One region of the Maritalea sp. S77 genome, then DNA from elsewhere that is predicted to be linked to it. Evidence: predicted binding sites of a transcription regulator. Region 1 holds the regulator's gene; each other region holds the start of a gene.
What was found. The regulator PhoB, encoded in region 1, activates phosphate uptake and scavenging genes when phosphate is short. The targets are predictions, from matches to a motif close to TGTCATNNANCTGTCAT.
Positions count from the first base shown of each region.

Region 2: a site for PhoB is predicted at 6,040-6,056, ahead of ACP15Y_RS10075 (UDP-2,3-diacylglucosamine diphosphatase). Genes of this name have one in related genera too.
Region 3: a site for PhoB is predicted at 4,136-4,152, ahead of phnF (phosphonate metabolism transcriptional regulator PhnF). Genes of this name have one in related genera too.

Region 1 is NZ_JBNAGG010000001.1:1,355,300-1,362,948, reverse strand. Features, by position in the region: partial or broken gene pstA (phosphate ABC transporter permease PstA) at 1-325, shown strand, start outside; gene pstB (phosphate ABC transporter ATP-binding protein PstB) at 364-1,179, shown strand; gene phoU (phosphate signaling complex protein PhoU) at 1,204-1,908, shown strand; gene phoB (phosphate regulon transcriptional regulator PhoB) at 1,933-2,631, shown strand; gene cyaB (class IV adenylate cyclase) at 2,787-3,374, opposite strand; gene ACP15Y_RS06535 (GcrA family cell cycle regulator) at 3,544-4,122, opposite strand; gene ACP15Y_RS06530 (aspartate aminotransferase family protein) at 4,479-5,648, shown strand; gene argF (ornithine carbamoyltransferase) at 5,718-6,644, shown strand; gene ACP15Y_RS06520 (Hsp33 family molecular chaperone) at 6,641-7,636, shown strand.
Region 2 is NZ_JBNAGG010000002.1:479,358-487,006, reverse strand. Features, by position in the region: gene ACP15Y_RS10090 (hypothetical protein) at 1-2,753, shown strand, start outside; gene ACP15Y_RS10085 (MFS transporter) at 2,842-4,053, opposite strand; gene ACP15Y_RS10080 (glycosyltransferase family 4 protein) at 4,164-5,189, opposite strand; gene ACP15Y_RS10075 (UDP-2,3-diacylglucosamine diphosphatase) at 5,186-5,989, opposite strand; gene ACP15Y_RS10070 (glycoside hydrolase family 3 protein) at 6,090-7,181, opposite strand; gene ACP15Y_RS10065 (EAL domain-containing protein) at 7,245-7,649, opposite strand, start outside.
Region 3 is NZ_JBNAGG010000002.1:7,653-15,301, reverse strand. Features, by position in the region: gene ACP15Y_RS07765 (ATP-binding cassette domain-containing protein) at 1-385, opposite strand, end outside; gene ACP15Y_RS07760 (alpha-D-ribose 1-methylphosphonate 5-phosphate C-P-lyase PhnJ) at 382-1,296, opposite strand; gene ACP15Y_RS07755 (carbon-phosphorus lyase complex subunit PhnI) at 1,293-2,354, opposite strand; gene phnH (phosphonate C-P lyase system protein PhnH) at 2,355-2,888, opposite strand; gene ACP15Y_RS07745 (phosphonate C-P lyase system protein PhnG) at 2,891-3,319, opposite strand; gene phnF (phosphonate metabolism transcriptional regulator PhnF) at 3,312-4,067, opposite strand; gene ACP15Y_RS07735 (alkaline phosphatase family protein) at 4,180-5,838, opposite strand; gene ACP15Y_RS07730 (tripartite tricarboxylate transporter permease) at 5,847-7,346, opposite strand; gene ACP15Y_RS07725 (hypothetical protein) at 7,358-7,649, opposite strand, start outside.

The DNA.
Region 1 (7,649 bases):
CTCCCGCTTGCAAACTGTGGTGCACCATGTATTGCCATTGGCAATGCCGGGTATTCTCACAGGTACCATTATCGGCATGGCGCAAGCCTTGGGTGAAACAGCACCGCTGTTGATGATCGGCATGGTCGCCTTCGTGGTCGACATTCCGATGGGCTTTTCAGACCCATCCACCGTTTTGCCCGTGCAGATCTTCATGTGGGCTGATTTCCCAGAACCAGCATTCCAACAGCGTACATCCGCTGCCATCATGGTGTTGCTTGGGTTCTTGATTGCTATGAACGCGCTGGCGGTTGTGCTGCGCAAACGTTTCGAACGCCGTTGGTAGGCCGATATTCGGCCCCACCACACATATTGAGGTAGATAATGAGTGTAGAAGCAAATTTGGCCACCGCCACAACGCACGCACCTGCTGCGAACAAGGGCAAGGTGAAAATGAGCGGCAGCGGCGTCAACGTCTTTTACGGTGCAAAGCAAGCGCTGTTTGATGTGGATTTGAACATCTATGAAAACCAAGTGATTTCATTGATCGGCCCATCGGGCTGCGGCAAGTCCACCTTTTTGCGTTGCCTAAACCGGATGAACGACACAATTGATGTGTGTAAAGTTACCGGCAACATCATTCTGGACGACCAGGACATCTACGACAAAAATATCGACGTTGTAGAATTGCGCGCCCGCGTGGGCATGGTGTTCCAAAAGCCAAACCCATTTCCCAAAAGCATTTATGAAAACGTGGCCTATGGCCCGCGTATTCACGGGATGACCCGCACAAAAGATGAGTTGGATGAATTGGTCACCTCTTCTTTGCGTCGCGCAGGCCTTTGGGAAGAGGTGAAAGATCGCTTGGATCAGCCAGGCACAGGCCTTTCCGGCGGTCAGCAGCAGCGCTTGTGCATTGCGCGTGCTATTGCAACGCAGCCAGAAGTATTGTTGATGGATGAGCCCTGTTCAGCGCTTGATCCAATTGCGACAGCGATCATTGAAGAATTGATCGATGAACTGCGCGCCAACTTCACCATTGTGATCGTGACCCACTCCATGCAGCAGGCCGCTCGCGTAAGTCAGAAGACAGCGTTCTTCCATTTGGGTAAACTGATTGAAGAAGGCCCAACAGACCAGATTTTTACCAACCCGATCGACAAAAAAACACAAGATTATATTACTGGGCGTATCGGGTAATATTTAGCGGCGAGAGATTTAACAATGGCAAATCCAGATAACGAACATATCGTCACATCTTACGAAGATGAACTGACTTCTTTGACCCGCGCAATCTCAGAAATGGGCGGCATGGTTGAAGTGGCCATCACCAATGCGACACAGGCGCTGGTCCGGGTGGACCATGAATTGGCCAAGCAAACAGCCAATAGCGACAAGCGCGTTGACGATATGCAGCGCATGATTGATGAGCAGGCCGTGTCCATGATCGCACGTCGCCAGCCAATGGCGGGTGACTTACGCCACATTGTTTCAGCCATTCACGTGGCCAACGATTTGGAGCGGATCGGCGATATCGCGAAAAACTTGGCACGTCGTACCTTGCATATCGATAGCCAGCGCGTTTCCAAGCAGCTTTATAATGGCGTGCGTCACATGTCAGACCTATCGTTGCAACAGGTTAAGCGGGCGCTTGATGCGTTCACCGCGCGGGATTCAAAAATCGCAATAGATGTGTGCCGCCGCGATGACGAGGTAGACTCGCTCTATATTTCACTGTTCCGCGAATTCCTCACCTATATGATGGAAGATCCGCGCAACATCACTGATTGCACCCATTTGTTGTTCTGCGCCAAAAACCTAGAGCGTGCAGGCGACCACGCGACCAATATCGCAGAGGCAGCCTATTATCTGGAGACAGGTGGCAATCTCTACAACGATATTGAGAGCGGCAAGGTCTCTTTGGGATAGTCTTAAAATTGCGAGGATGGGGTTATGTCACCACACATACTGATCGTCGAGGATGAAGCCGATCTGGCATTAATGCTGCGCTATAATCTGGAAGCAGAGGGCTATAAAGTCTCTGCTGCTGAAAGTGGCGATGAAGCTGATTTGATCATGCGGGAAGATGTGCCGGATCTCATCCTTTTAGATTGGATGTTGCCTGGTCTTTCCGGCATCGAGTTGTGCCGCCGCTGGCGCACACGCGAAGAAACCCAGCGCACTCCCATCATCATGATGACTGCCCGTGGCGAAGAAGAAGAGCGGGTGCGTGGCCTAGCTACTGGCGCTGATGATTATGTGGTGAAGCCATTCTCTGTGCCTGAACTTCTGGCCCGTGTGAAAGCCTTGCTGCGTCGATCAAACCCTCATCTCACTGCACAAAGCCTTGCTGCAGGCGATATTGAGTTGGATCGCGAGACCCACCGCGTGCGCCGCTCTGGCCGCGAGGTACATCTCGGCCCAACCGAATATCGTTTGCTGGAATATCTCATGCAAAACCCCGGCCGCGTCTATTCTCGCGAGCAGTTGCTCGACGGTGTTTGGGGCCATGATGTCTATGTAGACGAACGCACCGTAGACGTACATGTCGGTCGCCTCCGCAAAGCCATCAATCGCGGCAGATCCAAAGATCCAATCCGCACCGTCCGCGGCGCTGGCTATAGCTTTGACGAGAAATTCGCCACCGCATAACCCGCCTTCGAGATATTAAGTTTGGGGGAACATTTGCACGCTGATCCCTTATGGTTTCGCGAAGGGATCAGATTGGGGCTACGTGATTGGGTTGCGCTGGGAAGCTTTCAGAAGCCTTCCAATTTATCACTCAAATGACTCCGTCCACGCGAAATTTATTTAAAGAGCAAGTCGCGGTATGATTGCATTTCTTCCGGATAGCTCAAAAGTTCCAATGTCTCAGCTGCTTGTTGCACATCTTGGCGCAGAGAAGGGAGGGCGTCTTGATCATCGGTCATAACCGCCAATTCAACAAATGAGCCAAGACTTGCCACCTGATCAAGCGTGACATGAAACTTATCAAAAAAGTAGATATCGCGACGCTTTTGAATTTGTCGCTTCTCTTCAAAGCCTAAAGATTTAAGCATCGCCAATGCTTTGTCATAGTCGGCAAGGTCCATGGCCACGCACTCGTCCTTTGCAGGGCCCTTCGAAATCCAAAGCACCCGTCCAGAGGGTTGCATATGCCGAAGGGTTTGAAACTGGCCGTTTGTTTCCAAACGCCCATCGGGTAAATCAAGAAACACATCTGTTTCGACATTCCCAATTGTGAAGGGCGTTGCCGCCAATCGTTTCAGCCGGTCTCGAACTTGGTCTAAATCAACAACCCGGAACTTCCGTTCCACCTCAAAGCGGCCCACAAAATGGTCGCCGGGATCACACAACATCCCCTTTGTTTCCAAAGATTCAGCGCCTTGTTCCATTTGTAATCCCTTTTCGTCTTCGAGATTTAGCGTGGATTGCCAAAATATCTACAGATGCCTAGTCAACCTGTCGCTTTTGCCTGTTTAGCGGCAAATTGGGGTAGCGGCAGCTAAATCTTTCCATAAAAAAAGGGCCGCACAAGGCGACCCGATTTAAAGTTTCGCTGCTCTAATTCTTCTTGCGCCGGTCAAGGGAATGGTAAGCACGCTTAGAGTGAAATTCGCAATAGGGCTTACCTTCATCGCTATGGCGTCCACAAAAGTGGAAGTCATCTGCAACAGGGTCGCCAATTGGCCATTTACACGTATGTTCGTTCAGCTCCATCAGGCCGATGCGCTCGGCTTCTGGGATAAAGATTTCAGATTCAGCATTCAGTTCAAAGCTTTGCTCGGCCTCGGTCTCTGCACTCATCTTCAGCGCGGTGTTGCCTGCAATTGCTGGCCCACCAGATGAACGGCGCGGCGCTGAAGAAGCGGCCGCCGGGCGGCTGCTCGCAGGGCGCGCGCTTGTGTTTGATGCTGCGCCGCTTGGTCGCCTTGGCGTGCTGGACGCCGTGGCCCGTGGCTTGCGCGCACGCGGGGCTGAAGATGCGGGCTTTGCCCGGCCTGAAAGTTTAAGCCGATGCACTTTGCCGATCACTGCATTGCGAGTGACCCCTTCGCCAAGCTCAGCCGCGATTTGGCTTGCACTCAAGCCTTCCATCCAAAGTTTTTTCAAAATCGCAACGCGCTCGTCTGTCCACGCCATGGAGGTCCTCCATTTTAATCAAAAGATAGACTCCGGCACCTCACCGAAAAATGCGTAAAATCCGGTTCAAATACCATCCATCGTATGTACTTATAGGTCCGCCACACGAGATATCGTGTTCCTATGGCCTCACTTTACAAGACCGGATGAATCCGTGACAAGGCTCGTCTGCTTTTATTTCCGGTTATCCAAGACATTTTTTAATGTCGTTGCATTTCCGCCATTTCGCTGCCGATTGACTTTTCCCAGTTAAACTGGTCATAAATGCACTTGTTATCGCGTTGCGCCGTTGTGGGCAACGCGTTTTTTGGTTTTGGCGCTGTCTTGCAGCGCCGCAGTTCAGGGCAGAAAGGAACATCAAGAACATGTCCGCACTCTATAAAAATTATCAACGCGCCGATCTCTCTTTTGAGCGGGGCGAAGGGGTGCGACTATTCTCATCAGACGGTGGCGAATATCTTGATTTTGCAGCAGGTATCGCGGTGAACGCGCTGGGCCATGCTGATCCTTATGTGGTGAGCAAGCTTAAAGAGCAGGCCGAAAAGCTTTGGCATGTCTCTAATGTTTTCTCCATTCCTGAAGCAGAGAAGCTCGCTCAGCGGCTCGTAGACATTTCTTTTGCTGATATGGTGTTCTTCACCAATTCAGGCGCTGAGGCGCTTGAATGCGCTATTAAGACCGCGCGTCGCTACTTCTATAATAAGGGTCAAGAAGATCGCTATGAGATCATCACCTTTGAAGGCGCGTTCCACGGGCGGACTTTGGGAACCATCGCGGCAGGCGGTAATGAATCCTATTTGACAGGCTTTGGCCCTAAGGCTGGCGGCTTTCCGCATGTGCCAGCGGGCGACCTTGACGCAGTGAAAGCCGCCATCAGCGACAAGACAGCTGGCATTTTGCTGGAGCCGATCCAGGGTGAAAGCGGCATCAATGTCTTTAGTGCCGAGTTTTTACGCGACCTTCGCGCACTTTGTGATGAGCACGGCATTTTGCTGATTTTGGACGAAGTGCAATGTGGTTATGGCCGCACGGGCAAAATGTTTGCTTATGAATGGGCAGGTATTATGCCTGACGTGATGGCTTTGGCCAAAGGCATTGGCGGCGGCTTCCCGCTGGGCGCATGTTTGGCCACTGAAGAGGTTGGCGCTGCGATGGTGCCGGGCACCCATGGCAGCACCTATGGCGGCAACCCCATGGCCTGCGCCGTAGGCAATGCGGTGTTAGACCGCATTTCAGAAGATGGGTTTTTGGCCCATGTTGAAGAAATGGGTCAATATTTAAGCTGGTCATTGCAGCAATTGGCGCAAAAATTCCCAGAAGAAGTTCTGGAGGTGCGCGGAAAAGGTTTGATGGCGGGGATGAAGGTGAAACAACCCGTAGCGGAAATGGTCGCTAAAATGCGCGAGCATCATCTGCTTGTCGTTGGCGCGGGTGATAATGTCATTCGTTTCTTGCCGCCACTCATTGTTGAAAAACAGGATATCGATGAGGCGATCAACCGAATGGAAAAAGCGCTTTCGGCTTAGGGCTTGCCCGTTTCATTCACTCGATCTTCGCTTCCCCCACAAGCAACTCATGACAAAAGGACAGTCACCATGGCTGCAACGCAACATTTTTTGGATCTTGGCCAATTTACAAAAGAAGAGCTGAGAAAAATTCTTGATTTGGCCCACACGCTAAAAACCAAATTGAAAGAGGGTGAACGCCCGCCATTGCTGCAAGATAAAGTACTGGCAATGATTTTTGACCGTGAAAGCACACGCACGCGCGTCTCATTTGATGTGGGTATGCGCCAGCTTGGTGGCCAAACATTGATGCTTACCGGCGATGAAATGCAATTGTCGCGCGATGAAACAATTGCCGATACGGCCCGGGTTATGTCGCGCTATGTCGATGCGATTATGATCCGCTTGCTCAGCCATGATGATCTGGAAGAAATGGCCGCGGCGGCCACCATTCCTGTGATCAATGGGCTGACCCGCTTTTCGCATCCATGCCAAATTATGGCGGACATTATGACCTATGAGGAACATCGTGGGTCGATCGAGGGCATCAAGATTGCATGGCAAGGCGATTGTAACAATGTGTTGATGTCATGGATTCAGGCGGCAAAATTCTTTAACTGTGAGTTGAAAATTGCTTGTCCTGAACAATATAAGCCTAATCAGGCCATGCAAGCAGAGATCGACGCGACAAACGGACTTGTGCAAGTGACACAAGATCCAGTTACCGCGATGAAGGATGCAGACCTGGTGATCACCGATACATGGGTATCGATGGGCGATTTGGATGCCACCATCCGCCGCGAGATTTTATCACCGCACCGTGTGACGCCAGAATTGATGGCTGAAGCCAAGAGCGATGCAATTTTCATGCATTGTTTGCCGGCGCACCGTGGGGATGAAGTGACCTCAGAGGTGTTGGATGGCCCCCAATCGGTTGTATTTGATGAAGCTGAAAATCGGCTGCACGCCCAAAAAGCCGTTTTGTGCTGGGTGTTCGGCATTGAGGAGCTTAAATGACAGAAGATTTGATGAAAGCCGTCGGGCTTGATCGAGAAGAAAGTGTAAGCGACAGCGTTGTGCCGTTCGCCGTTGAAAATTTGGATGTGCGTGGTCGTGCCGTCAAATTGGATGAGGCGCTGAACACCATCCTGACACGTCATAATTATCCAACGCCCGTTGCGCGCTTGTTGGGTGAAGCCATTGTGTTGGCTTCATTGGTTGGGTCGTCCCTCAAATTTGAAGGGCGGTTCATCTTGCAAACGCAAACGGATGGTCCGGTCAATATGATCGTGGTCGATTTGCAAACGCCAAACGGCCTGCGCGGCTATGCCCGGTTTGACGAAGTGGCCTTGAACGAGGCTGCGGAAGCGGGCGAGCTTTCGCCAGAGCAATTGTTGGGCAAAGGCATCTTGGCCATGACCATCGATCAGGGTGAAATGACCGAGCGCTACCAAGGCATTGTGCAGCTAGACGGGGCGTCGCTTGAAGAAGTGGCCCACCGTTACTTTATGCAATCTGAGCAGATCCCAACCAAAGTGCGTTTGGCAGTGGCTCAGTTTAGCGAAAAGGGCAAAGCACAGGACCAATGGCGTGCTGGTGGCGTGTTGTTGCAGCATTTGCCTTCTCATGGCGAACGCACCATGGCCGATTTGCCCGGCGACGGGGATTTCGACAATCCGGAAACCGCGGACAATGTGTTCGAACCGGAAAATAACTGGGTTGAAGCCAGCGCTTTGCTGCAAACCATTGACGATCATGAACTTGTCGATCCAGAAATTTCGGCTGAACGGCTCTTGTTCCGGCTTTATCATGAAACCGGTGTGCGGGTTTATGAGCCGATGGATCTGGAAGAGAAGTGCGGCTGCAATGCGGATAAAATTGAAGCCATGCTTGAGCAATTCTCGAACGATGATATTGACGCGATGGTGGTTGATGGCGACATCCAAGTGGTGTGCGAATTCTGCTCCACTGCCTATCACTTCAACCCGCATCAATTCCGCAAAGACTAGGCTTAAAAACCAA
Region 2 (7,649 bases), on a different contig from region 1:
AAACACGCACCAGCCACGTTTCACAAATTATCGAAGAGCAAGTTGCGCGCGTAAATGATAATCTGGGCAACGAGATCGATGCGGCGATTGCACGTTTGGCGGACGCCGAAACAGGTGTTGCAGGCAAAGTATCTGATGCAGTTTCTAACATCGAAGCCAGCACAGATTCATTGGCTGGCCGCGTAGAAAATGTTGTGACCACCTCTGCTGGCATGTTTGAAAAAGCGACTTCCGATTTGGATCAAACAATCGGCAATCGCCTATCGGCCACTGAGCAGCGTTTGGCTGCTGCTGCCAATAACATCTCAACCTCTATGAACGATCGCGCGCATGAAGCGGAAGAGCGGATTACGGCAGCAACGCAAAGCCTATCGGACGCAATGGAAGCACGGGCACGTGGCGCCGAAGAACGCATCACAGGTGCAACCGAGAGCCTTTCAACTTCTATCGAATATCGTGTGGCTGAGAGCGAAGAGCGTCTGTCCCTATCAACCGACCATTTGGCACGCACCATCGAAGAGAAATTGGGCACTCTGCCCGATGCGATCGCACAGCGTGCTAATGAGACAGCGAGCCGCTTGACTCAAATGAACGAAACATTCTCCAGCAGCTTCAGCGAAGCTTTGGAAAATGTGGACACTGGCGCCAACAGAATTATGACAGCGCTTGATGAGAAACTCACAGGTCTGACTGGCGATATTTCTGCTGATGTGGAAAGAACAGCTTCGCGCATGGACCTTGTTGTGCGCGGCGCAATGGAGCAATTGCAATCCGCCTCTACCGCCATGGAAGATTTGGTTTCAGTTCGCGCTGTGAACACCGCTGAAGAACTGAGCGACAAAGCACGCGCCATGAACCAGGTTGTGGCAGTTCAGTCTGAAACCTTGTCGAAACTTATCGACAAGAAAACAGCTGACATTGAAGAGCGTATGCAAACGCAGCAAAATCTATTGCGTGATGCACTTCAAGAAAATGCACGCGGTGCTGAAGAAATCATGGCCCACTCTACCTCACGTATTGAGGAAGACGTCACCCGCGCCTTGTCCAAGCTCAACGATTCAAACTTGCTGTTGCAACAAGTTCTGGAAACTTCAACCAGCAATTTGGCAACCCTCGAAGAAGGCGTATCGCAACACACGGCACGTTACTCAGATGCCGTTCGCGAAGCCCTTTCAGGCACCGACGATGCGGGCCGCATGATGGGCGAACACGTGAGCGCATTGCAGGGCACGATCGAAGGCCTGTTGCAAGAAGTTGGCGAAATCAAGCATGTGCTTGATGGTCAAGCATCTGGCTTCACCAATGCCGCCAAAGAACTCACTGATGCCTCAGTTATCACTGTGGAAACAATTGAGGGCGGCCGCACTGCAATGGATGCCTTGGTTGAAGGCTTCACCAACCGTGCAGAAGAAATTGATGCACGCCTGCGCACCTTCGCTAAATCACTTTCTGATACAGTGAAAGAAACCGAAGGGCGGATTGCAGAGACACAAGAAAATCTGACACAAACTGTGAACAGCGCCTCCAACACTGTTTCTAGCAATCTGCGCGATTTGTCAGAAACTGCGGGTGTGGAAAGCCAACGTGCATCCACTGCATTGCAGCAAGCTCAAAAATCGCTCATCGACGAGATGCAGGAGTCAATCAAATCTGCGGTTGAACGGTTCAATGAAACATCATCTGCAATGCGCATGACTGCGAAAGAATTGAGCGAAGAACTCAATTCAACCCGCACAGAATTGCAACGCGGCGTGATGGAGCTGCCTGAAGAAACCAAAGCAAGTGCTGCAGCGATGCGTCAAGTGGTTGCTGAGCAGATTGAAGCGCTTGAAGAGCTGAACAAAATCGTCAATGCACAGCCTGTTGCGCCTAAGCCTGACCTAAAACCAGCGAAAGCCGCTCAAACCATCGAGCAGCGCCCTGCGCCACGGCCAGAACCGAAGCCAACCGAGGCCAAGAAAACTGAGGTTGAGCAAACCGAGCTGAAGCAACCTGAACCGGAAGCTGAGCCAGAGGAGCCCGAGCCGGCCGCTGAAAAGCCACAAGAACGCCCTGCACCGAAAAAACTTGTGCAGCCAAAACCAACATTGCCGCAAACACGCAATGATGATGCTTTCGACGATGATATTTCTTCAGAGCAATTGGCAGCGCTTTTGGAAAAGCAGATTGAAGAGCAAGATGCCCGTGCAGCCGAGGCAGAACGCAATCGCGCATCACAATCCTCACCTGCACCTGCGGCGCAAACCAAACCTGCACAGCCACAGCAAGCGCCAACAAAAGCTGCATCTACGCAGCCCGCGCCTAAGAAAGAAGCTGCTTCATCTGACGCAAAATCAGAAGAAGAAAGCAGCTGGGTCCGGAGCTTGTTGCGCAATGCATCTGCACAACAGCAAGCCAGCAGCGCCCGCCGTGGTGGTGGCAACCTGAAAAACCTCACCGTAGAAATGGTGGAGGCCGTAGACCATAAAACGTTGGTGGACGCATGGCGTCGATATCAGAATGGTGAAAGCGGTGTGTTCTCACGTCGGTTATACACCCTTACTGGCCAAGCCATCTTTGACGATGTGCGCAAAGCATTGAAGCAAGATGTTGAGTTTGCTGGCACAGCCAAAGACTTTATGGCCGAGTTTGAACAACTCCTGCGCGACGCAGCTCATGGCGCTGACCCTGTGCAAGACACACAGACCTTGCTGACTTCTGATCGTGGCAAGATCTACACAATGTTGGCACACGCTCAGGGCCGCTTGAACTAAGCAGCCAATCTAAAGATACAAAATAAAAACGGCGCTCCGAATTGGGGCGCCGTTTTGCATTCTACTTCAGATATGTTCGGCGATGGGGTTAGGCTTCGCTGCGCGGATTGACCAGCACCAGCGAAACAAATATCAACGCGCCACCAATCCCCGCCAAAATGGCTGACAACATAAATGTTGGGGCACCAAAATTAGAAAAGACGAAACCAAACAGCACAATAAAGGTAGCCAGCGTTGCCTGAGAAACCACTTGCACTAGGCTTTGCGCTTCTGCTGCGAACGTTTCGGCAGTCCAGTTAGCCACAAAATTCAGTGTACCCAAATAAGTGATACCAAAGCTGATCGCGTGCAGCATCTGCAACAAGAAAAAGCCCCACACCGGTACGTCAAAGCTCATGCCAACCCAGCGCAATACGGTGATCGCGGCAGCGAAGATAAGCAAATGACGCGCGGAAAACCGCTTTGCGATGCGTGCAAACACAAAGAAGGTCAAAATTTCAGCGGCAGAGCCAATGGCCCACAAAGGCCCGATGATCGTGGACGGCAAACCAGCCCTATCCCACAAGATGGAGCCAAATGCATAAAGTGGTCCATGGGACGCGACAATAAATGCCGACCCTAAGATCGCCAATGCAAACCAAGGCCGGAATGCATCCTTAATGGTTTGAGCCTGCAAAGGATGTGGAGGTGCCACGGCCACCTCTGGCCCCAGCTTTTCATCCTCCGGGGCCTCCGCGCGGAATTTCGGCAACTGCAAAGACATCAAGCCCCGGATTAGGCAAAAACTGACGAATAGCGGCAAAAAGATGCCAACGCCAGAGAGGTTGAGCATCCAGCCAGAAAACAGGTTCGCCGCGACATAGCCTACGGTGCCCCACACGCGGATCATCGCGAAATCCAAATTCCGCCGCCGCGCCATACGCACAGTGGCCGCATCCGTTACCGGCGCGCCCACCATGAAAGGCAGCACAGTTAGTGTCCAACAGAACAAAATAGCCCAGAACCCATGCGCAAAAAACAAGGTGATCGAAGCAAATCCAGATAGAAGGCTGGCCGCAATGATAACCTGACGCCAATCGCTGGCCTTGTCGGCAATGCGCCCCACAAAGATATTGATCAGCACCATCATCCAAATGGGCGCGGAATTGACAAAACCAACGTCAGAATCCGACAGCCCTTGAGATTTCAACCACAAGGGCAAAAACGGCACGGCAATGCCAACCGCGAGAAATTTGAAAGCATAGAAGTTAGAAGCACGCCCTTGATGGGATAAGAGCGCCTCGCGCATGGAGAAAAGCATATGGGACAACCTTTTGGAAATACGCTAGAGACGCACTTAGGTTGCGCTGATTTGCAAAGACTGACAAGCCAAAAGGTATGAATTTGGTTTTGAAGTGCCATAAACGGCCATCAGGCGGCCTTTTCCTGCCCGCCAACCACTGGCACCAAATGGCACCGAAACAGCTCTGCACAGGCTGCCCAGCTAAATTTCAACGCATATGCACGCGCATCACTACGATTAAGTTTGAGTGCCCGCTCAACAGCTACAGCTAGATCATTGTCCATCACGCCAGCTTTCGGGTCTGCCAACACATCGATTGGCCCCATCACTGGATAGGCTGCCACGGGCACGCCACATGCCATTGCTTCGAGCATCACATTGCCGAAAGTGTCTGTTTTGGACGGGAACACGAAAACATCTGCACTTTGATAATGCGCGGTAAGCTCCTCACCCTGTTTGCGGCCAACAAATAACGCTTCCGGATATTTTGCCGCCAGCTCATCACGCTGCGGGCCATCACCCACCACGATTTTCGTGCCGGGCACATCCAACCGTAAAAAGGCCTCAACATTCTTTTCAACCGAAACGCGCCCGACACACACCAAATGCGGCCCAGGCAAATCTTGGTAGACGGTTTTGGGCCCAGGGGTAAATCGATCTGAATCAACACCTCTAGTCCATTCCACAACATGTTGAAATTCTTTATCTTTCAAATCTTCGACAACAGAGCGCGTGGGTGCCAATGTGTGTGCTGCTGCATCATGAAACCAACGCAAATAGGCATATGACCATTCGCAAGGTACGGGCAACCGTGCGGCCACATATTCGGGAAATCTCGTGTGATAGCTGGTGGTGAACGCCCAATGATGGCTGGTGCAATAATGCCGGGCGAGCAACCCTAGCGGACCTTCCGTGGCGATATGAATATGCTGTGGCGCATAGCCTTCAATGATTTCGCCAATTTCGCCCAAGGATGCCAAAGAAAGGCGAATTTCCGGATAGGTGGGCATGGGCATGGTCCAAAACCGTTCCGGGGTCAAATAATCGACCTCATAACCAATTGCCCGAAGCTCCTGCCCCACCTTGTCCAAACAGCGTACAACGCCATTGACTTGCGGGTGCCAAGCATCGGTGACAATTAGCAGGCGTGTCATGCGGCTTCACGCGCCTTCTTGCGGCGCGCCTCCTGATTAGGATTGGTGGCCATATCTGTCCAACGGATCAACTCAAACTGCCCGTCATGATTTTCAACAATGGCCGTGCAGCTTTCCACCCAATCACCCGTATTGATGTAGCGCGTGCCATAAGTATCGTGCATATCGGCATGGTGAATATGGCCGCAGATCACGCCATCAACGCCCGTTTCCTTCGCCTCATGGGCCAAGGCTTCTTCATATCGACCAATAAAGCTAACCGCATTTTTGACCTTGTGTTTGGCCCATGCGGACAAAGACCAATAGTTCAGGCCCAATTTGCGCCGCACCCAATTGACCAAAATATTGATGCGGAGAGCGGAATTGTAAGCCCAGTCCCCTACATGCGCCAACCATTTGGCGTGGCGCACCACAACATCAAACTGGTCCCCATGGATCACCAGATATTGCTTGCCATCTGCCGCGTGGTGGATCACCCGATCAACAATTTCGATGTCGCCAAAATGGGTGCCAAGATAATCGCGCAAAAACTCATCATGGTTGCCGGGCAGATAAATAATGCGTGCGCCTTTGCGCGCCTTACGCAATAGTTTTTGCGCCAAAAGATTGTAGCTAGCGGGCCAATACCAAGATTTTTGCAACCGCCAACCATCAATAATGTCGCCAACCAAGTAGATAGTTTCAGCGTCGTAAGCGCGCAAGAAATTGATCAGTTGTTCCACCCGGATGGTCCGCATGCCCAAGTGGACATCGGAAATAAACAAGGCTTTTACATGCCGGGTTTCTTCTTGTTGCATCATTTTTCTTACGCTCGCATCCTATTCGCGCCTGAGTGTTTAACCCGATTCAGGCGTCACTTTTGTGACACCATATCGCGTTGCTGGAAATGGAGCAAAGCCTCTATTGCTTCAGTTGCGCTTTGAGGCCGACAATGCGCCCATAGCTACGCTCAATCATCGCCGCAAACGCCGGATCCCGCTCCGCTTCACTCACCAATAGATTGATAATCTTGTCCGGCAATTCAAGGCTAGGCTCGCGTGTATTGGAAAATAGCAACAAATCATTGCCTGCTCGCACCGCAGCCAAAACCGCTTCTTTGAAGCCATAATGCTCAGTAATCGCGCCCATTTCCATATCATCGGAAACCACAACGCCATTAAAGCCCAAGCCTTGCCGCAACACGCCATTGATCGCCACAGACGAAAGGCTCGCCGGATAATCATTGTTGGCCGCATCCGCAAAGCTCTTGTGATAGAGGTGCCCCACCATCACCATCGGTGCCAAATTTTGGCTGATGAGCTTTTTGAACGGCACATATTCCGTATCGCGCCAAGTGCTGGAAATATCAGCAAAGCCCAAATGGCTATCCGCCTGGCTAGAGCCATGGCCGGGGAAATGCTTGAGCGAGGTTAAAACACCCGCCGCCTTGTGCCCACGCACAAACGCTGCACCATAGCTCGCCACAATTTCCGGATCTGCTGAAAATGACCTGCCATATTTGGCGATGATTGGATTGTCACGATTTACATTCACATCAACCACAGGGCCAAAATTCACATTGAAGCCAAGTGAGGCCAAGCGACGCCCCAAATTCTCATAGAGCGCTTGCGCAGAATTGGCATTCATCGATTTTGCCACATCGGCTGCACTGGCAATTTCAGCGAAGCCGACCGACTTGGTGAGCCGTTCAACCTGCCCGCCTTCTTGGTCGATACTGATCAAAAGCGGCAATCCATTGGGGGCAACGGCCTGCCAATCTGCATTCTTCTTTTTGACGGTATCAACAGAAGAAACATTATATTTCAAATAAAGCACGCCGCCGATTTTACCTTGCTGCGCCAACCCCTTAATGCCGTTATGCCATTGGCCGGATGCTTGATCGCCTTGAAAACCAATCATCACCATTTGCCCTGCCTTTTCGCGCAAAGATTGAGCCATCGCCGACCCGGTGAATTGAACAATGACCATCGCTAGAATGAAGAAAAGACGCATGAAAACCGCTCTGAGAATCAAAAAACCAATAAGTGCAGGAGGAATATGCCTTAAATAGGGCTGTTAGACCGCATCTTTTTGCAGTGGCGCATTGTGGCTGGCCAACAAGTCACAGAATTCCTGGCGATCTAGTGGACGCCCGAACAAATAGCCTTGCCCAATATGGCACCCTGCCTCGCTCAACAACCGGGCCTGCACTTCGGTCTCGATGCCTTCAGCCACAATTTTCTTGTCCATATGCTGCGACAGTGAAATCACTGCATTGATGATTGCCATCGATTGTTTGTCTTCCGGCAAATTACGCACGAAGGCCTGATCAATTTTAATCTTGTTCACCGGCAATTTGCTCAAATAGCTCAAAGACGAATAGCCAGTGCCAAAATCATCCAGCGCAATGCCCACGCCGCGCTCGATTATGGAATCCAAAATGCTGATGGTTTTATCCTGCTTGGAAACGAACACGCTTTC
Region 3 (7,649 bases), on a different contig from region 1:
GACGTTCCGCCACATTGCCTGAACTTGTGTGCTTCATCAAAAGCCCTTGGTGCGGGTTTTGATACACAATGCCAATGTGCCGCGACCGCAATTGCAAGCGCGCATAACGATCCATATCAAAAAGGTTCGGCTTTTCGGTTTCAATATCGAGATGGTAGGTGCCTTGATCGGGCAATTCCTGCAAATTCATCATCCGCAGTAAGGTGGATTTGCCCGAGCCACTTTCACCTACTATGCCCAACACTTCGCCGGGATACACCTTGGCGCCCACTTGATCCAACGCCACCACATCGCCATAGCGTTTGGAGATGTTGGTCATGTGCAGCAGGGGTTCATGCGTGATAAATTGTGGCGCGCTGCGCTCTAATTTCATGTCGACACTCATTGCGCCCACTCCCCATCTTGATACCACGTCTCGCCTATCTTTGGCGACGCATCCTCCGGCGCATTCAGCGCTTTAATGCCCAAATTACTGTCCGACACTTCATAGCTCGAGGTGCCATCATCATTCGGAATTTCGTTCATAAAGAAGCCCTTGAGCGCCGAGCGGGTGCAGGTGATGTCGCCATGCTCTTCCACCTTGTAGGGCACATCAGAGAACACCAATGGCTCCACCCGCGTGTGCGGCGGCACCGCAAAAATACGTTTTTCCCGCCCAGCTGAAAGAATGGTCAAATGCTCAGCCATATGCAGTTTCGGCACGTCCCAACGCGGGATCGGCGACGGCGTCATCACGTGCCGCCCATTCACCATCGACGGATAAGACGCACCCTGCATCACCCGGCCAGAGCGCACAATCTGCTCATAAAGCTGCAACCACATGCGGCTATAATCCGCATCTGCATGCATTTGCCGCGCGATGGACATGTTCGGCTCGACCGACCGCAACGGCTCTGGGTTTGGCACCTGAAGTACCAAAATCTGATCCTTGGTCAGCTTTTCCTCTGGCACTCGGTGACGCGACTGGATCAGCGTTGCATCCAACGTGTCCCATGTGGCTTCTGCCCCGGTTACCCGCGTCAAAAACTTGCGGATCGATGCAGCGTTCACGCTGTCATCTGCCCCTTGGTCGATCACTTTCACGACCGTTTTTGGATTCATCAAAGTCAGCGACACTTGCAACCCGCCCGTGCCCCAGCCCCGCGCCATCGGCACTTCGCGGCTGGCATAAGGCATCTGGCACCCCGGCACGGCCACAGCTTTCAGCATTTTGCGGCGCAATTCGCGCTTGGCAGAAGCGTCCAAAAAGCCATAGCTCACCGCTTCCCACTCTTTGCTCAGCGATTTTAAATTCATTCTGCCGCCTCCATTTGCGGGGTTTGCTTTTTCGCCTTCGCATCGCGCATGGCATCTAGGCTGGATTGGAACGTCACATAGTGCGGCAGCTTGAAGTGAATGCAGAAGCCTGAGCTTTCCACACCCTCTGTGTGGTAAAGGAAGAACTCCTCCTCAACGGCTGAGTTTTTCTCAGCCCCATCCGCATTCAAATCCAAGGTGGCGGCTGAAATGCACTTCACTTCATTCCACCCAAAGGTGGCGGCAAAGCCGCGTTCAAGCCGCTCGCCCTTGGCTTTCGACACAACTTCCGCTTGGCTCACCTTCACGCGACCCGCGCTGAAGTTGGTGCCGCACGGATGCTGGACTTCAATCTCGGCTTCGGTCAGCCGTAATTCGCTCACTGTCGGGTGCGCTTGGCCATAGCCGCGCATGGCCGAATAACCCAGTGCCAACACCCCGCCTGAATCCGCCCGGGCCAAACTTTGCAGCCGATGGGCCCGCTTGGCAGGAAACAGCAAAGGTTCACGGGTCAAATCCGGAATATCGTCCGGCGCGGTGTCATCATGGTCCGCATCGTCCACCAAACCTTGGCTCGACAACCACGCACTCACACTCGGCTGGTGAGATGGTGCCGCTTTCTCTGCTTCTTCAACAGGCTCTGGCGTATAGTCTTCGCCAGACAAAACTTCAGTCGCCAGCAAGCGGTGGGCATAATCCAAAGATGGTCCCAAAAGCTGGCCGCCCGGAATATCCTTAAACGCCGCCGAAATGCGCCGAAACACATGCAGCTCATCCTGCTCCAAAGGTTTTGCCACCGTGATACGCGGTTGCGTTGTGCGCCATGCGCGCAACAACAGCACTGCCTCGCTCAACTCGCCGCCCGTTTGCGCCAGCGCAAGCGCCGCCACATCACGATCATAAAGCGAGGCTTCGCCCATCACCCGGTCTACCAAGTAAGGCATGGTTTCGCGCACTTGCTTCACTTTTTCTGGTGTAATGCTGCCCAGCTCTTGCTTGAACAAACGCTCAGATTGCTCGATGGCCCGTTCGCCACCCCGTGTTGCCACATAGGCCATTTACAAAACCTCCGCCTTGGTGGACCGCGGCAACGCAATTAGCTGCGCCCCATCCACAATCAACATGTCAAAACCTGTCGGATATCGAATTTGCTTGGTCCGCTGGTCCCAAATCGCGCGTTCAAAACCGGCAATCGCCACATCTTCATGGCCCTTAATGCCGGGACCGCTCAGGCGCAGCTTGTCACCCTTGGCAAGGCCCGCAGCCACAATCAATGTCGCGCCATCGTCCGGGTATAGATCAGAGCCAATTTTCACCTTTGGCAGCAGCGCCGCCAATTCATCAGCCCGGCAAAACACAAAGTCAGCCTCACCAGCCGCAGCAAAGCGCGCGCCCGTTTCGCTCAATTGCTGAATGAGGACTTCATCACTTGCGAAGAAGGTGCATTCACGATCGATTAACGCAGCAATGACGGGACCAAAATCGCTGTCTGGCAGCGTTTCAATTTGGCCCGGCCGTGCGGTTGCACTCAACATCGCGTCAAACGCGGCATTGGCAAATGCTTCTTCATGGTTACGTTGAGGAGCCGCCATAATTAAAATGTCTCCATATTAACGCGCGTGGCTTCCACCGCCCGCATGCGTTGATTGTCATTTGCCGCAATGGCATCAGCCTGCGCCGCCACAAAAGCATTGATGGCTGAAAGTTCATGGCCCGCTTGCCATGCAACATCGATTACCGCGATGGCCATCGCCGCTTCCAAATCACGTCCGGTTTTCATGCCATAGCCTTCTTGGCCCAGCGCCCTAATATGTGCTTCAGCAACCAGCACTTCGCCCAAATGAAAGGCCGTGCCATCCACCGTGTCGCGCATGGGCAGCATCACCAGCCCAGTGCGGTTTTTGATCACTTCAACTTCATCAATGTCTGCCAGCAATTGCTCAGCAAACTGTTTGATTTCGGCATCATTGCCACGGGCCAGTGTTGCAAGCACAAAGGCATGGCGGCTTTCTTGGTCAGCCATTTTGGCGCTCCATTTCTAACGGGATCGGAAAATCTTCTGGTTCAACTTCAAGTGAAAAACGCACGCGCGCGCTGGCCCATGCCACCTGCGAATAGCTGATAGGCGTGCCATCAAGCAGCGCATCGATGGAGCTCACCACCATAACTGGCATTTGCGGATGCTGCGCTAGGGCATGGGCCTCCGCTGTGCGCGGCTGGCGAGTGTAGACAGTCGTGTCGGCCCGCACATAATCTTCAATGCCATAGCTTTTATAAGTGTCGGTCACAGACTTATGCTGCGTACGGCGATGGATATAATCGGGGAAACGATCATAAGGCTTGTAGGCCGTGCCATAAGCGATGGGCACATTGTCCGCCGTGGTCAGCCGTTCAATGCGGATCACCTGATCGCCCGGCTTGATGCCAAGTGCCTGCGCAACTTTTTCATCGGCCTTGCCCACACTATGGCCCAGCATTTTGCCGCCCGGTGCCAACCCTTGCTCTCGTAGGTTCTGCCGAAAGCGTGTGCGCCGACCGATCACATATTTGATCAGTTCAGGCGTTTCCACATATGTGCCACTGCCTTGCTGCGTGCGCACCTTGCCTTCAATCGACAAAGCCGCAATCGCCCGCCTCACTGAATGGCGACCCGCGTCAAACTTGGCACAAAGGTCTGGCTCCGTTGGTAAACGCGCACCCGGCTTCAGCTGCCCAGCTTTGATCTCGGCATCAATGGCGTTGCGCACCAATATCCATTTTGAATCGGCCATAGCTCACCACAATTCGTTCGAATGAATCGAAATCTATGGTGGCCGCACTACATTATTGTGACGCTTCTTCGACGTCTAAATGACAATGGCAGATGAATTTGATTTGGGAGCGTTAGGTGGCTTTTTGCCCTTTGCCTTTAATGGGTGTCACTTTTTCCTCCGGCACTTCCGACCCATCGTAAAGCCCAAGGAAAATGCCCTTATCCAGCGCTTTCCCCCGCATCATTTTAATGCGGTCATCAGAAATGGCCGTCCGCTGCGACATGCGCCGCGCCCATGTGCCCAAATGCCGATACATCTGCTCACGCACAGGATAATGCGCCGCGCTATCGCCAAGGTCGTAATATTCTTCCGGGTCGTCGTTCAGGTTGAACAACATCGGACGCATATCCCCTTCAGCATGCACCATTTTCCAAACCTTATCCGCGACCATAAACAGGCGACAATCCGCAGGCTCCAGACCCAATTTTTCGGCCGCTAATGTGGTGGAATAATCATATTCGGAGATCACAAAGTCTCGCCAATCTTCCACCTGTTCGCCGCGTAAAAACGGCATCAAAGATCGCCCTTCGACAATATGGTTTGGAATGTCCTGCCCGAACCATTCCAAAAAGGTCGGAACCAAATCGATAGCTTCAACCAGCTCATCACACACCGTCCCGCGTGTCGCATCAGCATCGGCGCTCGGATCATAAATGATCAACGGCACCTTGACGGAACATTCATGGAAAAGGTCTTTTTCACCCAACCAATGATCGCCCAAATAATCCCCATGATCAGATGTGATCACGATCATGGTATCGTCCATTTGCCCAGTTTCTTCCAAATAGGCAAACAGCCGCCCCATCTGATCATCACATTGTTTGATCAGCCCCATATAGGCGGGGATCACCTTCTCGCGCACCTCATCCTTGGAGAAGCTCTGCGCCACCAAATTTTCCATATAAGCGCCATAGACCGGATGCGGATGCGCTTTCTCTTGGTCACTGCGCTTCACAGGTAAAATATGTTCAGGCCCGTACATGTCATGATAAGGCGCAGGCACAATGTAAGGCCAATGCGGCTTGATGTAGGACAGGTGACAAAGCCAAGACTTATCCGCCTCTCGCCGCTCTTCCATAAACTGGATCGCTTGACTGGTCAGCCAGGGAGTTTCGGAATCTTCTTCCTTGATATTGGCAGGCTGATCCGCATTTTGCATCAACCAGCCAGAGGCAATATCGCCCTCTTCATTTAGCGCGGCGTTGGCATTGTCATGCCACGGATTTTGCGCCACATAGCCTTTATCTTTCAGATATTCATTATAGGGCGAGCGCTTGCTGTCATAAAGACCACCGACGCCCTCAGCCCACAAGCCATCATCACGAATATATGCATCAAACCCGCACTCTGATTGCCGCGCGCCGATCACGCTATCGGGCATAATGCCCAGCCGCTTCAACCCAGCCTCATCTGCTTGCATGTGGGTTTTGCCGATCAAATAGCAATCAATGTCCCCATTCCGCAGATGATCGCCGAGTGTAAACTCGCCCACCTTCAACGGAAAATTGTTCCGCTGTGCCCCATGGCTATGCACATAACGGCCTGTGTAATAACTCATGCGCGACGAACCGCAGATCGGCGACTGCACATATGTGCGGGTAAAGCGCACGCCCTTTTCCGCCAAACGGTCCATATGCGGCGTCTGCAAATGCGGATGGCCCTGACAGCTCAAATAATCAAACCGAAGCTGATCAAACATGATGAAAAGAACATTTTTCTTCTGGGTCATAAAAACCTCTATAATTCTTTTTGGCGATCAGCCCAGATCATCCAAACCATGGTGATCAGCGCGATCGCAAACAGGGCCAAAGCAATGGGGTAGTTGATCAAGGCCAAAACATTGCCATCCAACAAGACAAGACTTTGCGACAGGGCAATTTCAAACCGCCCACCAAGGAAAAAGGCGATGATGAAAATCACAGGTGAGAAGCCGAAGCTAGTCATCACATAGCCAAGCGCCGCGGCCATCAACATAATGATCACCCCGAACAAGCCGCCCGTCGCCAAATAGACCCCAGCAATACACAGCAAAATGGCAGTGGAAAAGATCAGGGATTCCGGCGCCCGGATAACAAAGGACCACAAGCGCAATCCCAACTGCCCCACAAACAGATTAGCGAAATTCGCCATAATCATCGCGCCAAATAGGCCATAGACTAGCCGCCCCTGCTCTTCAAACAGCAACGGCCCCGGCTGAATTCCATGGATCACAAAAGCCGAAATAATCAGCGCCGCACCCACACTGCCGGGTATCCCCAACGTCAAAAGCGGGATCAGGTTCGCTCCCATCACCGCAGAGTTCGCGCTTTCTGCCGCAGCGATCCCCTGCAAATTGCCTTTGCCAAAACTCTCCGGATCTTTGGACGATTTTTTGGTCGCCGCATAAGACATAAAGGCTGCCGCCGTTGAGCCAACCCCGGGCAATGCCCCCAGAATTGTGCCAATAAACGCACCGCGCAGCATTGTAAAACGGCACGCCCAATATTCGGCAAAGCTCACCCGCCGATCCGCCGGCACCATATCCTTTTGCTGCGCAATCGCCGCAGTGGAACCTTTTTTGCTGCTGGCCAACCGCCGCAATATCTCAGCAACAGCCAACATACCGATGGCCACCGCCGCCAAGGGCAAGCCATCGTAAAGCTCAAAATAACCGAAATAATAGCGCGGAGTTGCATGTTCCGGGTCCAGCCCCACCGTCGCAGCCAACATGCCGAGCGCCGCCGCGATAATCCCTTTTGAAATGCTCTTGCCCACGAGACCAGCAATCACGGAGAATGCAAAAACCATCAGCGCCAGAATTTCAACTGGCCCCATTTTCAGCGCCACCAGCGCCAGCGGCGCGGAAATGGTCACCAACACGATGTCAGAAAATGTGTCACCTGTGACAGAGGAATAAAGCGCCATCTTGGTGGCTTTTTCCGGCTTGCCCTGCTGCGCCAACGGATGCCCATCCATCGCAGTGGCCGCTGCATCGGGCGTGCCCGGCGTATTGATCAAAATCGCAGGCACCGCGCCGCCCACGAGGCCGCCCTTGTTAATGCCAACCAAAAAGGCGATGGCTGGCAGCGGGTCAATCACAAAGGTGAAGGGAATGGCAATAGCCATCGCCATTACGGGGCCAATGCCGGGCATTGCGCCCACAAATTGGCCAAGCATCACGCCGCACACCACAAACAGCAGATTAATGGGCGTAAAGGCGTCAGCAAACCCAGCTAAAATGACGGAAAGATCGACCATAAATTATCCAGTTAGAGCAAAGGGCGTTCCAGCACATATTCAATCAAAAAACTGATGGTCAGGGGCAGCAACAGTGCACCCACCATCAACCAAGACCAGCGACGTTCTCCCACCAGCAGCATCAACACCAGCGCCAAGATGGGCGCAACAAACAGATATCGCCACTGCGCCATGGCCCATAGGCCAATTGCTATCACCAACAAAAAGCCGGCGGCGCGCGCCATTTTTGGAAAGTCGATTTGCTGAACTTGCGGTGTTGCAAGCGCCAGCGTGGTGCCAGCCAATATCATGATCACTGCCATA